One region of the Corynebacterium sp. AOP40-9SA-29 genome, then DNA from elsewhere that is predicted to be linked to it. Evidence: predicted binding sites of a transcription regulator. Region 1 holds the regulator's gene; each other region holds the start of a gene.
What was found. Region 1 encodes LexA, which represses DNA repair genes until DNA is damaged. Its sites were predicted from a motif close to CGAACANNTGTTCG; they were not measured.
Positions count from the first base shown of each region.

Region 1 (6,006 bases):
ATCTGGCGGCGACGTTCCTCAGAGTTCATGATCTGCATTGTATGGGGTGTGGCGGGGATGAACGCCGATTCGGGGGTGGGTATGGCCCGGCGGGTGACCCCAGGGGGTGACCGAAAGAGGGTAACGTGGGCGAGGAACTTGTCCATCACGTTCGTACCTCGACACCTCGTGGTCGAACCCTCGGTAAGTGACCTTGGTAGTTGAATCGACGTCCACCAGGTCGTGCGATCAGAAAATTTGTGGGAGACCAGACACTATGGCAGACACGAATCCCCCGGCAGTCCCCGCGGACGGCGAACCCGTCGTTCTGAAGGGAAAGTCCGTTGTTCCCGGAACCGTCTTCGCACCGGTTACCTGGGTTACCGACCGCCCGGAGTTGCCGGGCCCGGACAAGACGGTCGGGGACGCCGACCGTGAGGCCGAGTACCAGGCCTTCGTCACCGCGGTGGACACCGTCTCGGAACGTCTCAGCTCCCGGGCGCAGACCGTGGAGGGCAACGCCCGCCAGGTCCTCGAGGCGACCGTCGCGATCGCCAAGGATCGCGCGTGGGCGAAGAAGGTCAAGAAGTCCGTCAACGGAGGTCAGACGAACCTGTACGCGGTGCGTCAGGCCACCGACGACTTCGTGGAGATGTTCCTGAAGGCCGGCGGGGTGATGGCTGAACGTGTCACCGACCTGATGGACGTGCGTGACCGTGTCATCGCCGAACTGCGCGGGGAGCCCGAGCCGGGCATTCCGGACGTCGACACGCCTCATGTCCTGTTCGCCGATGATCTCGCCCCCGCCGATACCGCGACCCTGGACCCCGAGCTGATCATCGCCGTGGTCACCGAAAAGGGTGGTGCGACGAGCCACACCGCGATCATCGCCCGCCAGCTCGACCTGCCTTGCATCGTCGCCGTGGGAAGCAACCTGCGCGGCGTGAGCGCTGGCACCGAGGTCCTGGTGGACGGTGCGGCGGGAACCGTGGAGACCGGCGTGGACCCGGCAGAGGTGGAGAAGCGTGTCACCGCTGCCGCCGAACTGGCCTCGAAGGTCCGTGGCTGGCACGGCCCGGCGCAGACCGCCGACGGTCACCGGGTGCAGCTGTTGGCCAATGTGCAGGACGGTGCAGCCGCCCGCCAGGCCGCGGAGTCCGTGGCCGAGGGGATCGGCCTGTTCCGTACCGAACTCGGCTTCCTCAGTGAGACCACCGAGCCGTCCGTAGAGGAGCAGGCGAGGCGTTATGCCGAGGTCCTGTCCGCGTTCCCGGAGGGCAAGGTCGTGATCCGTACGCTGGACGCCGGCTCGGACAAGCCGGTGCCCTATGTGATGGCGGAGACCGAGGAGAACCCTGCTCTCGGTGTGCGCGGTCTGCGCATCGCCCGGACAAACCAGAAGTTGCTGGAACGCCAGCTGGACGGCATCGCCCTGGCGCTGAAGCTGTCCGGTCGCGAGGACTCTGCGGCGCAGACCTGGGTGATGGCACCGATGGTGGCAACGGTCTACGAGGCGAAGTGGTTCACCGAGCTGTGCCACGAGCGAGGCCTCGTGGCTGGCGCGATGATCGAGGTCCCGGCGGCGGCCCTCATGGCCGATAAGATGATGCCCTACCTGGACTTCGTGTCCATCGGTACGAATGACCTGACCCAGTACACCATGGCAGCAGACCGCATGTCGGCCTCGCTGGCGCACCTGACCGACCCGTGGCAGCCCGCGGTGCTGCGACTCGTGCACACCACGTGTCGTTCTGGCGCGGAGACCAAGACGGCAGTGGGCGTGTGCGGTGAGGCCGCGGCGGACCCGGTGCTGGGCTGCGTGCTCGCCGGTCTCGGTGTGACCTCTCTGTCCGCGGCACCGCCTGCACTCGCTGCGGTGGGCGCCCAGTTGGGCGAGGTGGATTTCGCGGTGTGCCGTGAGATGGCCGCTGCCGCACTGGACGCCGATGGCGCGGAGGAGGCCAAGGCAGCCGCCGCGGCCGTGCTGGGGCTCTAGCGCTCTAGCGCACCCTGTATCCACGCAAACCCCCCGGACGCCTCTGACGGAGGCTGTCCGGGGGTTTCGCGTATCAACGTGGGGATTGCGGGGGCCTAGATCTTGCGAAGCACCGCGACCACGCGGCCGAGGATGTCGGCGTTGTCCCCCGGGATGGGTTCGAACAGGTCGTTGTGGGGGAGGAGCCAGACGCCCGCTTCGTCCTTCTGGAACTCCTTGACCGTCGCCTCCCCGTCGATCATCGCGGCCACGAAGTCCCCGAGTTCGGCGACCTTCTGGGAGCGTACGGCGACCCAGTCACCGTTGAAGATGCCAGCATCGCGCATGGACTCGCCAATGACCTGGAGCAGGAACAGTTCCCCGCCACCGACGAGTTCCTGGGGAAGAGGGAAGTGGGCCTCGACGTGCTCTTCGGCCAGGATGGGCGAACCGGCGGCGATCTGACCGACGACGGGCACGAAGGACGGCTCCGGCATACCGGAGGGACCGCTGGTGTTAGCCGGCTTCGGCCCCGGACGGTTGTCGACCTCGTCGTCGAAGTCCCTGATATCGACCGCGCGCGGCTTGTTGTCCTCGCGGCGCAGGTACCCCTTCCGCTCGAGCTCGCGCAGGTGGTACGACACCGACGAGGTCGAGTTCAACCCCACTGCGTCGCAGATCTCGCGGATGCTCGGCGGGTATCCGCGGAACCGGGTCGCGTCCTTGATCACGTCCATGATGCGCCGTTGACGGTCGGAAAGCTTCTCCCTCCCCTTTGCGTCGAGCGCGGCACCTGCCTCGGTGACCTTCGCCCGCTTTCGCTTGCCTGCCGTGGTTCCCACGGAGGACTTCTGCTTCTCTGACATCTGACCCACTCCTGGACTCGTTGTACCGGTCGTGTCCCCGACCTTACATGACCGAACGGACATCGTTGGTCAGGGTGTTCGAAAATCTCTGGAAAGTTGTGGACATCATCGAACACCCGTGCTACCTTCGGGTGCAGATACAGAACTTCGAACACACGGACGAAGAACGTGCCGTCGGAATCAAGCGATGTCCGCCAGCGGTGCTGTCATGGTCCTTGTCTGAAGCCGGGAATCCGGTCTGCTTCCACGGAAAGAGGGTTGTCATGAGCACGATGTCGGTTGAAAGTCGTCGGTCCGGCCTCCGCCGTCCCGTCTATCGGCGTCCGGAGTGGTCCGGGTCCGCGCTGGATGGTTTCTCGAACACCTGGGGGGAGGGTTCGGTCCGAACCCCTTCGGTCGTGCAACGGCAGCGGTACCTCCGTCAGGGCAGAATTGCTGAACGTCCGTTCGAGCCGACCTCCAGGTACGCCAGAATTCGGCGTCGCGCGTCCATGGTCGTCGGTTCCCCCGGCATGACCGTACTTTCTCTGGCCGCGCTGGTGACGTTCCTCGCCATATCTCCGGCGGTCACTGGGCAGCAGGAGGACACCGTGACACCGACCGGGACGACCACGGTCACGGTGAGCGACGGCCAGAGTCTGGCGGAGATCGCTGAGCAGCACGTGCACGGGGCCAGCGTTGGCGACGCGGTGGCGAGGATCGCTTCGCTCAACGATGTTAGCGACATGGGTGGACACTGGACGGATGAAGGCTCCCAGGGGAGCACCCGGGACGTGGTCGTCCCCGTCTACTGACCGACCCCTCGTCCGCCTGCGGTGCGGCTCGGAGTCGGAGGTAGCATGTGGGGACACCAACTGTCCTGACGACTTCCATGAGGGAGAACACCGTGCTTTGTCCCGCCTGCCGTTCCGAGGACTCCCGGGTCGTGGACTCCCGCACGGTAGAATCCGGCTCCGCCATCCGCCGTCGCCGAGAATGTCTCTCGTGCAAGACCCGGTTCACCACCTTGGAACGATCCGTGCTGCTGGTCACCAAGCGAAGTGGTGTCACCGAGGAGTTTCGCCGCGACAAGGTGATCCGGGGTGTCGGAAGGGCCTGTCAGGGCCTCGAGGTCTCCGGAGACGACCTGAAGATCCTCGCCCACGACGTAGAGCAGTCACTGCGTGCCTCCCACGGCTCCCAGGTCGCCGCCGACGACATCGGCCTGGCGATCCTCGAACCCCTTCGCAACCTCAACGAGGTCGCCTACCTCCGGTTCGCCTCGGTCTACAAGTCCTTCCGCTCGACTGAAGACTTCGAGAAGGAGATCCGTGCGCTCCAGGAGCGCCGAAGCGACGCAACCGGGTAGCCCTGTCCGGGGGCTACCTGATCTTCGCCAGTGCCTTGCGCACCCGGGCGACACTCGCCGGACGCGACGTTCCCAGGTTCTGGGCGTACAGCGACACCCGGAACTCCTCGACCAGCCAGAGCACGTCCTTGAACTGGGACGAGGCCGCCCGAATCGCCGGCAAACGGCGCTTGGCCTCCTCGACGGCCTCGACGCACTCCCTGACCTGGTCGTCGAGGTCCTCTTCCCGGTCCGGGTCAGATTCCATCATCTCCAGGCGAGCCTGCATCGCCGCAACGTACCGCGGTACATGACGCAGATGCTCCACCCCGTTCTTGGCAACCTGGTGAGGCCCAAGGAAAAATTCGAGCTGTGCCTTCATATCTTCGATGGCCGCCCCGTCCCACGCAGAGAGTTCCTGCGACATATCCGCCACAGCAAGCACGGCCGGGGTGATCGCCACGAAGATCTGCCGGACCAACCCAGGACCACGGTCCTTGGCTGCAGCTACCGCCTCGGCACAACGTTCAGGATCTCGGATCACTGGGCCGTACTGCTCGAGCAGGTTGCGGCACGCCAGCACCCGGCAGTCATCGACCAGTGCGTCTGCGCCGCCGTGCGGGTAGGTGTCCACCGCCACACGCTGGCGCAACTGCAGTCCCTTGACCATCTGCTTCGAGGAGACCTGGCAGGCCGCCACCATCATCTCCAGGACGGTGGAGAACTGTTGACCGGCCGCCGCCTGCGGGGTGGGGAAGGCCTTCAGCACGACCCCGTTCTTACCCTCCGAGACCAGGGCAGGGTAGGCCGAGGTCGTTTGGCCGTCCACCACGGTCTCCACGGACTCCGGGAGGACGCCGATGCCGTCGCTGCTCCAGCTCGCGGAGCGGGCGAGCACACCACCGGTGCCCCCGGCACTGCCTCCGCTGCGTCCTCCCCGGCCCTTCTTCTTCGACGGGCTGTGGGACGCGGAGTCTTGCGGTGTGGGGGCAGCGCCACCGGACTTGCCGTTCGACCTGCGGGAGGAGCGTGCGGTGGCCGACGCGATGGACTGGGTGATCTCGCCGGCCAGGTCGTCCTGCAGTTCGGCGAGATCCTTTGAGGTCGCGATGACCTTGCCCCGTCGGTCCACCGCGGCATAGGTCATCCGGAGGTGGCCCGGGACCCGGTCCCAGTCGAAGTCGGAGGGGCTGATTCCCGTACCGCCGAGCGAGCGCAACGCATCAGCCAACGCCTGGTCGACGGGGCCGTCGTAGGGGGTCATACGCTCCAGGGCGGCCCGGGCGAACTGCCCGGCCGGTACGACCGAGGTGCGCAAGGGCTTGGGGAGCGTGCGGATCAGCGCGATGCACAGTTCCTCGCGCATGCCCGACACTAGCCACCGGGTGTCGGTGTCGGTGACACCGGCGAGCAGCGGCAACGGGATACGCATCGTGATGCCGTCGGCAGGGTCGCCGGGGCTGAAGACGTACGTGAGATCGAACTGCATCGCGCCCTGGGTCCAGGAGTCAGGGAACTCCCGGGCCTCTGCCGCGGCACCGTCGGAGCCGATGAGCGCCTCCGGGGTCATGTCGAGCAGGTGCGGGTCGGTGTGGCGGGCCTTCTTCCACCAGGAGTCGAAGTGGGCGGCCGACACCACCGAGGACGGCAGCCGGGCGTCGTAGAAGCCGTAGAGGGTGTCGTCGTCGACGACGATGTCGCGGCGTCGTGCCTTGTCCTCGAGATGTCCGACCTCGTCGAGCAGCTCGCTGTTGTGGCGGAAGAAGCGGTGGTTGCTGCGCCAGTCGCCTTCCACCAACGCGTGGCGGATGAACATGTCACGCGCGGCCTCCGGATCGGTCTTCGACAGGTTGACCCGT
Region 1 covers NZ_JBQSWR010000002.1:151,280-157,285, forward strand. Annotated here, with positions in the region: gene ACT3SZ_RS05210 (DeoR/GlpR family DNA-binding transcription regulator) at 1-29, opposite strand, end outside; gene ptsP (phosphoenolpyruvate--protein phosphotransferase) at 257-1,975, shown strand; gene lexA (transcriptional repressor LexA) at 2,071-2,691, opposite strand; gene ACT3SZ_RS05225 (hypothetical protein) at 3,333-3,614, shown strand; gene nrdR (transcriptional regulator NrdR) at 3,707-4,168, shown strand; gene hrpA (ATP-dependent RNA helicase HrpA) at 4,182-6,006, opposite strand, start outside.

Region 2 (6,006 bases), on a different contig from region 1:
CCGTCGAAGGTCATCGACATCACCATCGACAGCCACGCCACCACGATCACCGCGCGGCGGTCGCGGATCCACACGCCGAACAGTGCCAGCGGTGCCATGTAGTACCAGGGCAGGACGACGGCGTTGAGGACGCAGGTGACCGCGTAGGCCGCTGTCGCCCCGACCATGGCGTCCCTGGCATTGCGCCGCCAGATGAGCCAGCAGGCCACGAGTCCGAGGAGCATGAGGACCATCGTGACCGGCCGCAGTACGGCGACGATCTCGTTGAAGTAGATCTCCTCGGTGAACAGGCTCAGGGGGCGTACCAGCAAGCCTGCCAGCAGGGACGCCAGGGACAGCGGGTTGATCACCTTGGTATTGCCGCTGATCTCGGCGACCCACCCCCAGGTCTGGCCGCTGGCCCAGGTGATCACTGCGACGGAGACCAGCATTACCGCCAGCGAGCCCAGCCCGCCGAGCAGCATGGAGACCAGACGGGCCGGGGAAATGCGGGTCAGGTCGCGCAGTATTTCACGGCCGCTACGGCGGGGACCGTCCGCCCCGGGGGCCTCGCCGGCACGACGTGCCACGAAGACCCACACCAAAAACGGCAGCGCGAACAGAGCCGTCGCCTTCAACGCCACACCCGCGCCGATCAGGGCGGAGCCGTAGATCAGACCGCGGACCGGGGCGGCGCGCAAGCCCAGGTACAGGCCAGTGCACACGAGGGCCATCATCGTGACTTCGTTGTGCATGCCGCCGATGAAGTGGATGACTGCCAGCGGGTTGGCCACACCGATCCACACGGCGAGGTCGGGGGAGCTGCCGAGCCTGCGGGCCAAGCCGGCCACCGCCCACACGAGTACGGCGAAGCTGGCCAGGGAGAGGATTTTGTAGGCGATGATCCCGGCGGTGATGTTGTCCCCGGTGATGCGGGTGATCCCGTCGCCGATCCACAGGTGCAGTGGACCATATGGGGTGGTGGTGTTGCGCCAGTCGCCACTGACCTCGAAGAACATGCGTCCGGGGTTGGCGGAGGCACCCACCTCGTAGGCGTTGAGGCCATCGCGGGCCAAGGTGCCCTGCATCAGGTAGGAGTAGATGTCGCGGCTCATCAGCGGGCCGGCGAAGAACAGCGGGGCGACCCAGGCGACGATGGTCGGGGTGCCGAGTTTCTCGCCCAGCCGGATGATCCGTCCACCGACAACGATCCACGAGGTGATCATCAGCAGGATCGCCACCCACATGAACACCACCACGATGCCGTAGAGGTGGCCGAAGCCCAGGTTGGACCAGCCCAGTTCCTGCAGGATGCCACCGCGGTTGCGTGTGGCACCCACGGAGTGCGAGCACAGCGCCAGCAGCACAGAGCCAATCACCCCGAGGAGGACGGCCGTGCGCCGTGGCATATCCCGTAGCCGGGCTCCGGTCCGTGTCAGCACGTTTTAGCTCCTTCGCTCCGTGAGTTGCTCGGCCACGCCGACGAGGTCGTCGGTGACGGCGTCGCCGAGGCCGCCGGCGCGCAGAGTCTCCACAGCCCGGTCGGTGAGGGTGCGGATCAGCGCGTTCGACTCGGTCGCCGCGCCGGAGTCGACGATAATTCCGCGCAGGACGTCGACCTCGTCCTCCGTGGTCGCCGTCCCCATGCCGGCGCGCAGCCGCGCGGCGGCGGACGGGTCGGCCGCGTCGGCGGCCCGCAGGGCGCTGGCCACCAGGTAGGTTCGTTTACCGGAGCGCAGGTCGTCGCCGGACGCCTTGCCGGTGAGCGAGGGGTCACCGAAGACGCCCAGGTGGTCGTCCTCCAGCTGGAAGGCGATGCCGATGTCGCGGCCCACCGAGCGCAGCATCTGGACGGTCTCCGCCGGCGCGTCCGCCAGGACGGCTCCCAGGTGCAGGGGACGCTCCACGGTGTAGGCGGCGGTCTTGTAGGTATTGACCTTCCACGGTGCCTCAGGATCCTCGGAACCGCTGGCCTCCACGGAGATGTCGAGCATCTGCCCGGCGATGACCTCGGTGCGCATGGCGCGCCACGGTTCGCGCGCGCGTCGCAGCGCGGCGGCGGAAACCCCGGAGTCGGCGAGCATGTCATCGGCCCAGGCAAAAGCGAGGTCGCCGACGAGGATCGCCTGGCTCACCCCGTAGCCTGCGGCGTCGCCGAGCCACCCGTCGTGCCGGTGCCGGGCTTCAAAGGAACGGTGCACGGTGGGACGTCCGCGGCGGGTGTCGGAATGGTCGATGATGTCGTCGTGGACCAGGGCGCAAGCCTGGATGAACTCCAGGGAACTGGCCGCGGTGATCAGTGAGGTGGCGTCCGTTCCCGCGTCGAGGGAACCTCCACCACCTTCCAGGGCGCACCGCACCCCGGCCCAGGTGAAGAGGGGACGCAGGCGCTTGCCGCCGACGATGAACGCCGAGAGCTCGTTGATGCCCTGCTCGATAACGGGGTCGATGCCATCGAATTCCGTGTGCCTGGCGGCAAGGAAGTCGGTGAGGGTGGCGTCGACGACCAGCGGGACGTCGGACAGCGGGCTGTCCACGCGCCAGGTCGGCGCCGGGGCCGCGTCGGCCATCAGGTGTGCCTCCGTAACAGGGGAATGAGGGGACTGGGTGATTCCTCCCCATAGTAGGGACCGGGGTGACGAAAGCGGACCTCGACCTGCCCGAGACTCCGGGTGGTCTTCTAGGATGGGGCGCTATGGTCAACGAAATTCACCGCGAAACTCACCGCCCCGCCCCGGCGAGCCTGCAGGTCGCCGTCGCAGACACCCTCAAGTGGGGTACTCCCGGACGGGTGCCGTTCTCGGTGGAGTTCATGCCCCCGCGCAATGACGAGGCCGAGCAGCGCCTGTGGTCTGCGGCGGAGGCCTTCCACGATCTCGGTGCAAGTTTCGTATCGGTCACCTACGGTGCCGGCGGCTCGAGTCGCGAGCGTACCGAGCGGGTGGCGTCGCGGCTGTCCGTGAAGCCGTTGACGACGCTGCTGCACCTCACCCTCGTCGATCACCGAGAGGAGGAGCTCCGCGACATCCTGCGGGAGTTCGCCTCCCTGGGCCTCACGAACCTCTTGGCCTTGCGTGGCGATCCGCCGGGTGATCCCACGGGTGACTGGTCGCCGGTGGACGGCGGACTGAACTTCGCCCACGAACTCATTGAACTCGTCCGGTCGATGCCGGAGTGCTCGGACTTCGACATCGGCATCGCGTCCTTCCCGGAAGCGCACTACCGTGCCGGAAGCCTGGAGAATGACACCCGCTACACACTGCAGAAACTGCAGGCGGGGGCGAGTTACTCGATTACCCAGATGTTCTTCGACGTCGACCACTACCTGCGGCTGCGCGACCGGCTGGCGGCGGCGGACCCGGTGCACGGGGCCAAGCCGATTATCCCGGGCCTGATGCCGATCACGTCGCTGCGCTCCGTGCGTCGACAGATGGAGTTGGCAGGGGCGTCGCTGCCAGCCTCGCTGGAAGACGAACTGACCAGGGCGGCTGCCGGTGACGAGGTGAAGAACGCCGCGTCCATCCGTGCAGCGGGCATTGAGGTGACCTCGAGGATGGCAGAGCGGCTCATCGCCGAGGGTGCGCCCGACCTCCACTTCATGACGATGAATAATGTGCGCGCCACCCAGGAGGTGCTGCACAACCTGGGCATGGCACCGGCCTGGGGCCCGGAACTCGGGCAGGACATGGTGCGTTAAGACGGGACTGTCGGGACCTCAGCCCCTGGGGAGGGTGAGGATCCCGAACGGGCGGGGGTCAGAGCCGAAGCGGAAGCTGCGCAGCAGGTCCTGGAAACCCACGGTCCGGTAAAGCGACCAGGCCGCGTTGGACTCGTCGGGAACCTCCGGAGTGGAGAGCATCGCCACTGGACTGTGGAGATGGGGGAGTAGGGCGTCCAGCATCGCCCGTCCGGTGCCGTGCCCTTGAAAGTCGGGGTGGACGTGGACCTCGGAGATCTCGTCGTAGTCGCTGAGCAGGTCGTCCGCCTCGTCGGGCGTATGCCCGGACAGTCGTAGCCCGCGGTGGACTTCCCGGTACCACCAGCTGTGCCGGTCGCCAGGGAAGCCGTATGCCACGCCGACCGCGCGGTGCCGGGAGCTGCCGGGGTCCGGGGTGGAATGAGCTGGGTGGGTCAGGGCAACGACGCACCGAAACCCCGGTTTCCGGGCGTTGGAAATCCAGAGTTGGCGGCGTTGGCTGAACGTCTCCGGCGGGTAGTCCATGGCCCGGAGGTGGATGTCGACGAGCTGGTCGATCCTCCTCACGTAGTCCTGGGCGGACAGAGGGCACACGCTAATTCGGAGGTCGTCGTTCACTCCACCATTGTGACAAATCGGAGCCCGAGGGGCCGGAAGTTCCCTTAAACTAGAACACATGTTCGAGGTATGCTTTGTTTGTCGATCTCATGTCCGGGGTGCCCGGTAGTTTCATCTTCAACATCGCAACGTGGAACGGGACGAAGGAGGCGGTCATGGTTCAGGGAGCAGGCGACAATGTCGCAAGGATGGCGCGGTCGCGCCGGGGTGGGGCAGTCCTGCCGGAGACGTTCATCATTGAGGCGGAACGTCTGCTGGAACTCAGTAGGACGGACCTCGTCCGGGAGGAGCGGCTCACGTGGGCCTACCGGGCGGCGCTGCGTGCCGCTGGCGCGGTCATCCAGTTCGCCAGGAAGAAGCGTCGTCGACTTCCTCCGGGTAGTGCCTGGGAGAAGGTCCGGGCCCTGGCGGGCGATGAGGACATGGATCGCTGGTGCGCACGCTTCGCCCCGCATGCGCGGTTGGTCGCACAGGTGGAGATGGGCCTGGTTCCCGATCTCGGAGAGCAGGCCGTGGCGGAGGTCTACCACGACGCCTGCGAGTTCCTCGATGCCGTTCGGGGCATGGTCGGATACCTGCCTGAGGTAGCGTGACGGCTCTTCGTTCACCCTGGGGTAGGCTGGTGGTCATCGAGCCGGAACTTTTCTCACTCCTTGTGCGTTAACACGGTAGAGACAGAACAACCGTCAACTTCTACACCCGACACCTCAGGGGAGGACGATCGTGGCACTTTCGGAACAGGAACGGCGCATGCTGCAGGAGATCGAGCAGGCGCTGATTGCCGACGACCCCAACCTCGCTCGGCAGGCCGCCGGGGACGGCTCCGTCGGCGGCGGCAGCTTCAACATCGGTATCCGCTCTGTGGCGGTATTCCTCCTCGGCGTCTGTCTGCTGATCGCCGGTATCGCACTCTCGCAGAACAGCCTCTGGTTTGTAGGCCTCAGTGTTGTCGGGTTCCTCGTGATGTTCGGCGGAGGCCTGCTGGCCTTCCGTGGGCCGTCCGGGGGAGGGCGTGGTCGAGCGAAGGCCAGCCCCGCCTCCAACAAGAAGGGCCAGGGTTCCAACGGCGGCGGAGTGGCCGACCGTATGGAAGACAGCTTCCGTAAGCGCTTCGAGTAGACCTCCGGAGTAGTTCGGCGGACAGGGGACCGCCAACCTGTCGCACACACCAACAGCGGGCGGGTCCGATCACTGATCGGGCCCGCCCGCTGTTTTTGTATGCCACCCCACCCTCCTGTCCGCCCGCCCTCCCCACTTTGCTCCACCTGGCCCGGTGGGTGCGGACCCCACTGCGGCACGGGAGGGCTCTGGCGTGCCGAAAGTGCGTCGATCTGCCCGTCCGATACGTCGGCGACACGGGCCTGCGGGTACTCCCAGCGAGTTCTACGAAAACTTCCCCCACCTTCCCCCACCTTGCACCTGTTCTTATACCTGCAGTTCACGCGGTCGGAGCATAGAGGCTATTGTCAGGTACCTGGCGCCATATGCAACTTCTGTGGTCTCGTGTGACTGGTGGGCTAGTCAGTGTGGTTGGAAGTGGGGTACTGTGGGGCGCACTGGGGCACAATGGTCCCCGGGACAACTTCACAGAGAACGCATACGGCAACAACATTTCAGATGCCCGGGACGTCCGGGGGAGGGAGCCGACATGTTCTTCGGCACCTTCACCCCGAAGCTTGACGACAAGGGTCGGCTGACTCTTCCCGCCAAGT
Region 2 covers NZ_JBQSWR010000008.1:127,418-133,423, reverse strand. Annotated here, with positions in the region: gene ACT3SZ_RS13915 (alpha-(1->6)-mannopyranosyltransferase A) at 1-1,421, opposite strand, end outside; gene ACT3SZ_RS13910 (polyprenyl synthetase family protein) at 1,425-2,549, opposite strand; gene ACT3SZ_RS13905 (methylenetetrahydrofolate reductase) at 2,675-3,676, shown strand; gene ACT3SZ_RS13900 (GNAT family N-acetyltransferase) at 3,695-4,294, opposite strand; gene ACT3SZ_RS13895 (SAV_6107 family HEPN domain-containing protein) at 4,450-4,887, shown strand; gene ACT3SZ_RS13890 (DUF3040 domain-containing protein) at 5,018-5,413, shown strand; gene mraZ (division/cell wall cluster transcriptional repressor MraZ) at 5,943-6,006, shown strand, end outside.
Region 2: ACT3SZ_RS13895 (SAV_6107 family HEPN domain-containing protein) is a predicted target of LexA. The motif match lies at 4,346-4,359, and genes of this name have one in related genera.

Region 3 (6,006 bases), on a different contig from region 1:
GCTCTACCTCTCGCTGCTGGCAGTCATCGTCGTCGGCATGATCTACCCGCTCATCGTCCTGCTGACCGCTGGGGTCAGCGACGTGAGCCCTGAGCTTTCCGTGTTGAAGGCCACGCTGTTCACCCTCGCCCACGTCGCCACGTGGGTCAGCATCAATGAGATCATCTGGGGAATTCGTAAGATCGTGGCACCCGATAAGCACTCGGAGCAGTAGTTTGACGGACACCGGTAGGCAGGACGCGACGGCAACCCGCTCGAGGGGGCGGGTGGTTCTCGGTCAGCTCCACGCACTGGCGACCCACCATCTGGTCGTTGCTGCGGCGACGGTTGTGCTCGCCTTGCTGGCTGTCGTGGGGCTTGCGCTGCCCTGGGGTAGGACGATTGTCTCCGCAGCCGCCACCGGAGCAGCCGGCTCGCCCGCGGCCGAGGACTCCGACATGGTGTTCACAGTCTCCGGTTTCGGCATGATCACCGGTGCTTTCCGGGCGATCGGTCTGCAGGAAATCCGGGTGGACGCGACGCTTCTGTCACTGGCCTGTGGGCTGCTACTGCTCGTGCTGGCCGCAGCTGTGCTCATCGGATTCACCGCGCTGCGGCGTGTGGCTTCTATCGTGGTCGCTGCCTGCGGTGCTGGTTTCGTCGGGTATGCGGTCTACGGGTTGGTGACGGCACTCGGGGTGGAGGATGAGTTCCTCCCGGCCGATGACGGTGCAGGAGGGCAGAGCACTGAACTCTTGCGATCCTTGCTCGGGTCCGTTCACACGACGACCGGGCCGGGGGAGTACGTGGTGCTCGTTGCTGGCCTTCTTCTGCTGGTGCTGGGCGCGTACTTCGCCCTGCGTTCGGCCTATCCGTGGTCGAATCCTCCTGACGACGACGCACTGAAGGGAGCGCCGTCGGTGCAGCGCACGCCGGAGCAGCAGCCGGCACAGGACACCGCGACTGGCATAGGCACCGCCGAGCGGCCTTAACTCCAGCCGGAGTTGCTGGTGGGTTAGGGCGGGTCACCACTGGTTGTCGTATCTTTACTCCCAGTGCTCCCCGGTTTCTTCTTTCCCGTCCTCTTGCGCAGTTGATCACGGTAGAGGCGGCGCCTCGCGGCACCGGGGTGGCGGCGCACCGTGGGGTGGTCATTGTGTACAGGACTGCGTGTCGGATCCTCGCCGACGGGCGGTGTCCAGATGACCCGGCGCCCGGTGCCATCTTCCGCCGGGATGGTCCACCATCGGTCCGGATTCGTGCGGGAATCATCCACCCGGGCGTGCATAGCGGGTGAGACCAACGTGAGGTTCTCGAGGTCGGTCTCGCCACCTGCGCTCCACCCGTCGATGTGGTGGACGTGGCAGTGCGCAGGGGCACTGTCGGTGCCCGGAGCCGAACTGATGCCCTCCTCGCCGACGAGGGCGAGGTACTGGTCCAGGCTCCCGAGTCTGCGGGACCGGCCGAAGCACAGCGTGCTGCCGTCCACGTCGAGAACCTGCAGGCAGGTCTCCAGGCGGTCGGTATCTTCCAGCAGTGTGGATGCTGGGACGTGCACGCCCACGTCCGTCAGCGCGGTCCCGGTACGTGCGATGAATTGTTCGACGGGCATCACAGCGACGATCGTCGTCGCACCACGACCGGGGTTCAGGGCACGTCCGGGGCCGTAGCCGGAGTGGACGGCAGCGGCGAGCGCGTCGTGACGGCGCTGCTCTGGGGTGCGGGTGTCCTCGGCGGCGGCATCTTCGTCCAGAAGGTCACCAGTTTTGGCGTGGTCGGCCATGAGACGCTGCATCGACGCGGCGAGGTGCGGGGTCAGGGTGCCGCGGATCGACGTCATGCCGTCGACGCCCTGCTTCCCGAGCGTCAGAGACCGCATCCTGCGGTGGTCTTTCTCGGTATAGGGCTCGTCGGCCCCGACGAGGTCCAGGAGGAAGTTGCGCAGGGAGTCGAGGATGTCCGGGCCCTGTTTCCTGGCAAGGTCGGCGACGGGTTCATCGGCGATGCGAGTGATCTCCGGCTGGATCGCGGCCGGCAGCGCCCGGATCTGCCGGTCGGCTTTCTCTATCCCGGTGGCGTCGAGCAGGCCTTCTTCGACCAGTTTGGTCAGGTGCGGCATGTGCTCAACGTGCGGCGCGGTGGGATCCGGCCCCCAAGGGTCGGGCCGTTCGGCGGTGCGAGACCAGCCGGTGAGACGGGTCTTTGCATCGCGGAGGGTGGTGTTGAGGATCTCGCACAGTGCCCGGGCGCGTCGCTGCGGTCCGGCGGGGAGATCAGCCTCGTGGGCGGAGATGAATGCGGAATCCGCTAGTGCGAGCTTCTTGCGGGCACGTTCCAGCTTCTGCACCGCTTGCAGCCTGGCGGACTCCTCGAGCCTGGACCAGACGTCCGGGCCGGAGGCGATGACGTCCTCCGCTGCGGCATCGAGCCGCTCCACCGCTTCGAGGAGGTCGGCGGTCGACCCGACCAGGCCTGCTGGTGGTTCTACCTCTGACATCCCCGCCACCCCCTTCGATCATGTGTTCCGTTGGCCCGCCCTACATGAATCTTTTATCTGCCAACTAACAGTAATGTTCGAAAGGGTGTTCGTCAAGAGGCTAGGGGAAGAAAGTTTCCGATACCTCAGAACATTCAGAACTTCGTGAAACGGGCGGTCAGGTTCTCCTCCAGCCGCGTCCACCCGTTGGCCTCTTCATCGAAGGGGGGCGTCGGGGTCGCCGCAGAAGGGGAGCCCAGCATGTAGGCGATGTAGTCCTGCAGGCGCGGGTAGGCGAGCAGGACCTTGTTCACCCCGTCGTCCTTCGCCCAATCGGCGGCGTCGGCCAACAGCTCGTAAGCCCGGCCCAACTGGTCGGTGTCGACCGCCTCGATGCCCTCGGTGATATCGGAGCGCAGCCCGGTGAATCCGTAGACGTTCGAGGGGTGGACCTCCACCTCCAGTTCCCCGGCGTTGGCCAGGGTCACCAGGTCGCCCCAGGTCTCCATGTCGGCGAGGTCGTGGTCCTTCGCATCGACGATCCACCGCACCAACGACCGTGAGGACGGGAAGGTATTGATCTCGCCGAGGTGTCCCAGGAACACCGGGGAGCGGTCGCCAACGTAGCAGCGCAGGGTGTAGACCGAGGTCCCGTCCACCGTGACCCGGATCGGGTCGATGCCTGCCCGGCCCCACGGGGTGGAGTCGTACGGGTCGACCGCGTCATCATTGGCAGTCTCATCGTCCGAGCCTGCCGCGGCACCCGCAGCACCTGCGGCACCGGCAGCCTCGTCGCCAGCCTTCTCGTCCGACCCAGCCTTCTCACTGGCCTCAGCCTTCTCGGCGGCCGCGTCGATGCGCGCCTGCGCGTCGGCGATAAGCGCCTCGGCATCCTCCCCAAGATCCGGCGTGACCAGCGCCTCGTCAATGTCATCGGTGAGTTCGACCCAGTTGTCACGCACGGTCAGCCCCACGCTCGACCACTCGGCCAGGCCGTTCTCCCCGGCATAGTGGTCCTGGCCGCGGCTGACGTTCGACAGCACGGAGTAGGAGTGGAACCACCGGTTGATGCGATTGATGCCGCACACGACGCCGAGCGAGCGCAGCACCTGGAAGGCGTTGGCCACCGTCCGGGTGTTCTCGAAGGACGGTCGTCCGGCCAGGTTGTTCGGCAGTTCGACGAAGCTGATCCGTCCGCCCTTGCGCGGGGTCACGCGCGCTTCCGCGCCGTCCATGAAGGACGCCCAGGCGGGGTGGTCGGCCAGGTCGTGGGAGGACGTCGAGGTGATGCAGGCCAGCAGTTCGGCCGGCGAGGTGAACGCGAAGACCCCGGACTCGTCGCCGAGAAATGCCTGCCACTGTTCGCCGCGCGACACCCAGCCTGGGGCCCACAGCGTGTAGTACGTGCCGGCGGTGGTCTCGAGCTCGAGGGTGACGATTCCGTTGTCTGCCATGACGACAGATTTTAGCGGGAAGCGTGGCCCGGGTCGATGACCGGACCACCGTGTGCACCGGTCGAAGTGAAGAGGTCGGCTTTCAACACCGGCGGCACGGTCGGCGGCGGTTCACCCAGGAACTGCTCGACGTTGTATTCGGCGCTGGCCGGCGTGGTGACGATCCGGGCGAGGCCTCGGCGCTGCGCCCGGCGGCCCAGCCTTCCGAGCCTGCTCTGGTGGCTCTGGCCGGTGTGGTCGTAGGTCATCGAATTCTCACCCTCCTCAGGCGGTCGGCCGGTAGAAGCCGAGGAATCCCATGCCGATGTTCTCGGTGCGCACGGGGTTGACCTGGACAGGGTCGCCGGCCTCGATCATCTGCCCGTCGCCGGTGACCATGGCGACGTGCCCGTCCCACACCACCAGGTCGCCGGGGGCGAGATCGTCGGCGCCCACGGGAGTGCCGATGGCTTGCTGGTCGGCGGTGCGGGGAATGTCCACGCCGGCCTGCCCGTAGGCCCACTGGGTCAGTCCGCTGCAGTCCACGCCGGTGGCTGGGGACGTGCCGCCCCACACGTAGGGCGTGCCGATCGCCGACTTCGCCGCCTCCACGGCCGCCGCGGCCTGCGGGGTGGGCGCGCCCGCCATGTCGGACGCTTCGGGCACGTCGGACGCTCCGGACGCATCAGCGCCGCCGGCGACGTCCGGCGGTGGGGAGGCCGCTGTAGCAGCGGGCGCAGCAGACGCTGCAGGTGCTCCTGCCGCCAGGGCGTCCGGCGACGGCGGTACCACCGGTAGGGCGGCGTCGGTGACGTCGACGCGGGCGGTGAGTTCGGCGAGTTCCGCGCCGAGGAGCTGCAGGCGTTCCTGGGCGCGGGCGAGGTGCAGGCAGGCGATCTGCAGTGCCGCGGCGGGGGCGGCGGGGGAGAGCGGCGCACTGATGACCGTCACCATGATCTGCCGGATGCATTGCTCGACGATGAGCGTGATGTCCGCCGTGGCGCGTCCAACGGCCGCGGCTGCCTCCTGAGCAACGGCCTCGACCTCCCCGACGAGGCGGAAGATCTCGGTGGTGTCCGTGCCGGCCCCGACGAGCCGGTCAACGGCGGCGGTGCCTGCCGCGCCACGTAGGGCGGCGTCCACCAGGGCAGGGAGCTGCTGGGCCAACTGGCCTGCGAGGCCGGACGTCCCGGCGTCCACCAGCAGGGCGGCGAGCGGGTGACTGCCCGTCGACGCCGCCGCCGGCACCAGCCGACGCACCGGTTCGACCAGGCTGAGCACGTCCGTCATGCGCTAGCCCCTTGCCACGTGGAGGCGAAGCCGGCCGCAGAACCCGCCTCGCCGTCCGCCAGGTTCCCGGCGGTGGTGTCGAGTGAGGAGGCGCTGGCCCGGTAGAAACCGGAGAACCCCGCCAGAGCGTCCGCCTGCCGCCCGCGGGCGCGTTGCAGCGCGGCGACCAGCCCCGCTGCCTGCGGGACGAGGGCGGGGAGTACTGGCGGGACGCCCGGAGTACTGCCGGGGGTGCCGGAGGTGAGCAGGTCGGCGACGCGACCTGCGTGGGACGCGGCGGAGGCCAGTGCCTCCACGTCCGCCACCAGGCCGGTCGCTGCGGGGGTCGGGGACTCGTGTGCGGGTGCCATGGTGAGAGAGACTCGCCGGCGGGCTCGGAGGTTCCCCGGACGGTGGGCTATTTTGGAGGGCATGGAGGAATCACAGGGAAGCAGGCAGGACACGGCATCGAGCGGCATGGAGGTTGTGCAGGTCGACCACCCGCTGGCAGCCTCGCGGCTGACGATCATGCGGGACGCGCGAACGGACAATGTCGCCTTCCGCGGCGCACTCGCCGACCTCGGCGCGATGCTGGTCTACGAGGCGTCCCGCGACTTGCCGACCGAGGAGTTCGCCGTGGAAACCCCCGTGGCGACGGCGACGGGGCGGCGTCTGGCGAACCCGCCGATCATCGTGCCGATCATCCGCGCCGGGCTCGGCATGATCGACCCCGCCCTGTCGATGATTCCGGACGCACAGGTCGGCTTCCTGGGCATGGCGCGCGATGAGCAGACCCATGAACCCGTGCCCTACCTCGAGGCCCTGCCGGACGATCTGTCGGACCGCACC
Region 3 covers NZ_JBQSWR010000004.1:62,504-68,509, forward strand. Annotated here, with positions in the region: gene ACT3SZ_RS08510 (hypothetical protein) at 1-214, shown strand, start outside; gene ACT3SZ_RS08515 (Trp biosynthesis-associated membrane protein) at 216-971, shown strand; gene ACT3SZ_RS08520 (DUF222 domain-containing protein) at 995-2,476, opposite strand; gene ACT3SZ_RS08525 (hypothetical protein) at 2,611-3,909, opposite strand; gene ACT3SZ_RS08530 (hypothetical protein) at 3,921-4,157, opposite strand; gene ACT3SZ_RS08535 (C40 family peptidase) at 4,174-5,178, opposite strand; gene ACT3SZ_RS08540 (hypothetical protein) at 5,175-5,528, opposite strand; gene upp (uracil phosphoribosyltransferase) at 5,635-6,006, shown strand, end outside.
Region 3: ACT3SZ_RS08520 (DUF222 domain-containing protein) is a predicted target of LexA. The motif match lies at 2,492-2,505, and genes of this name have one in related genera.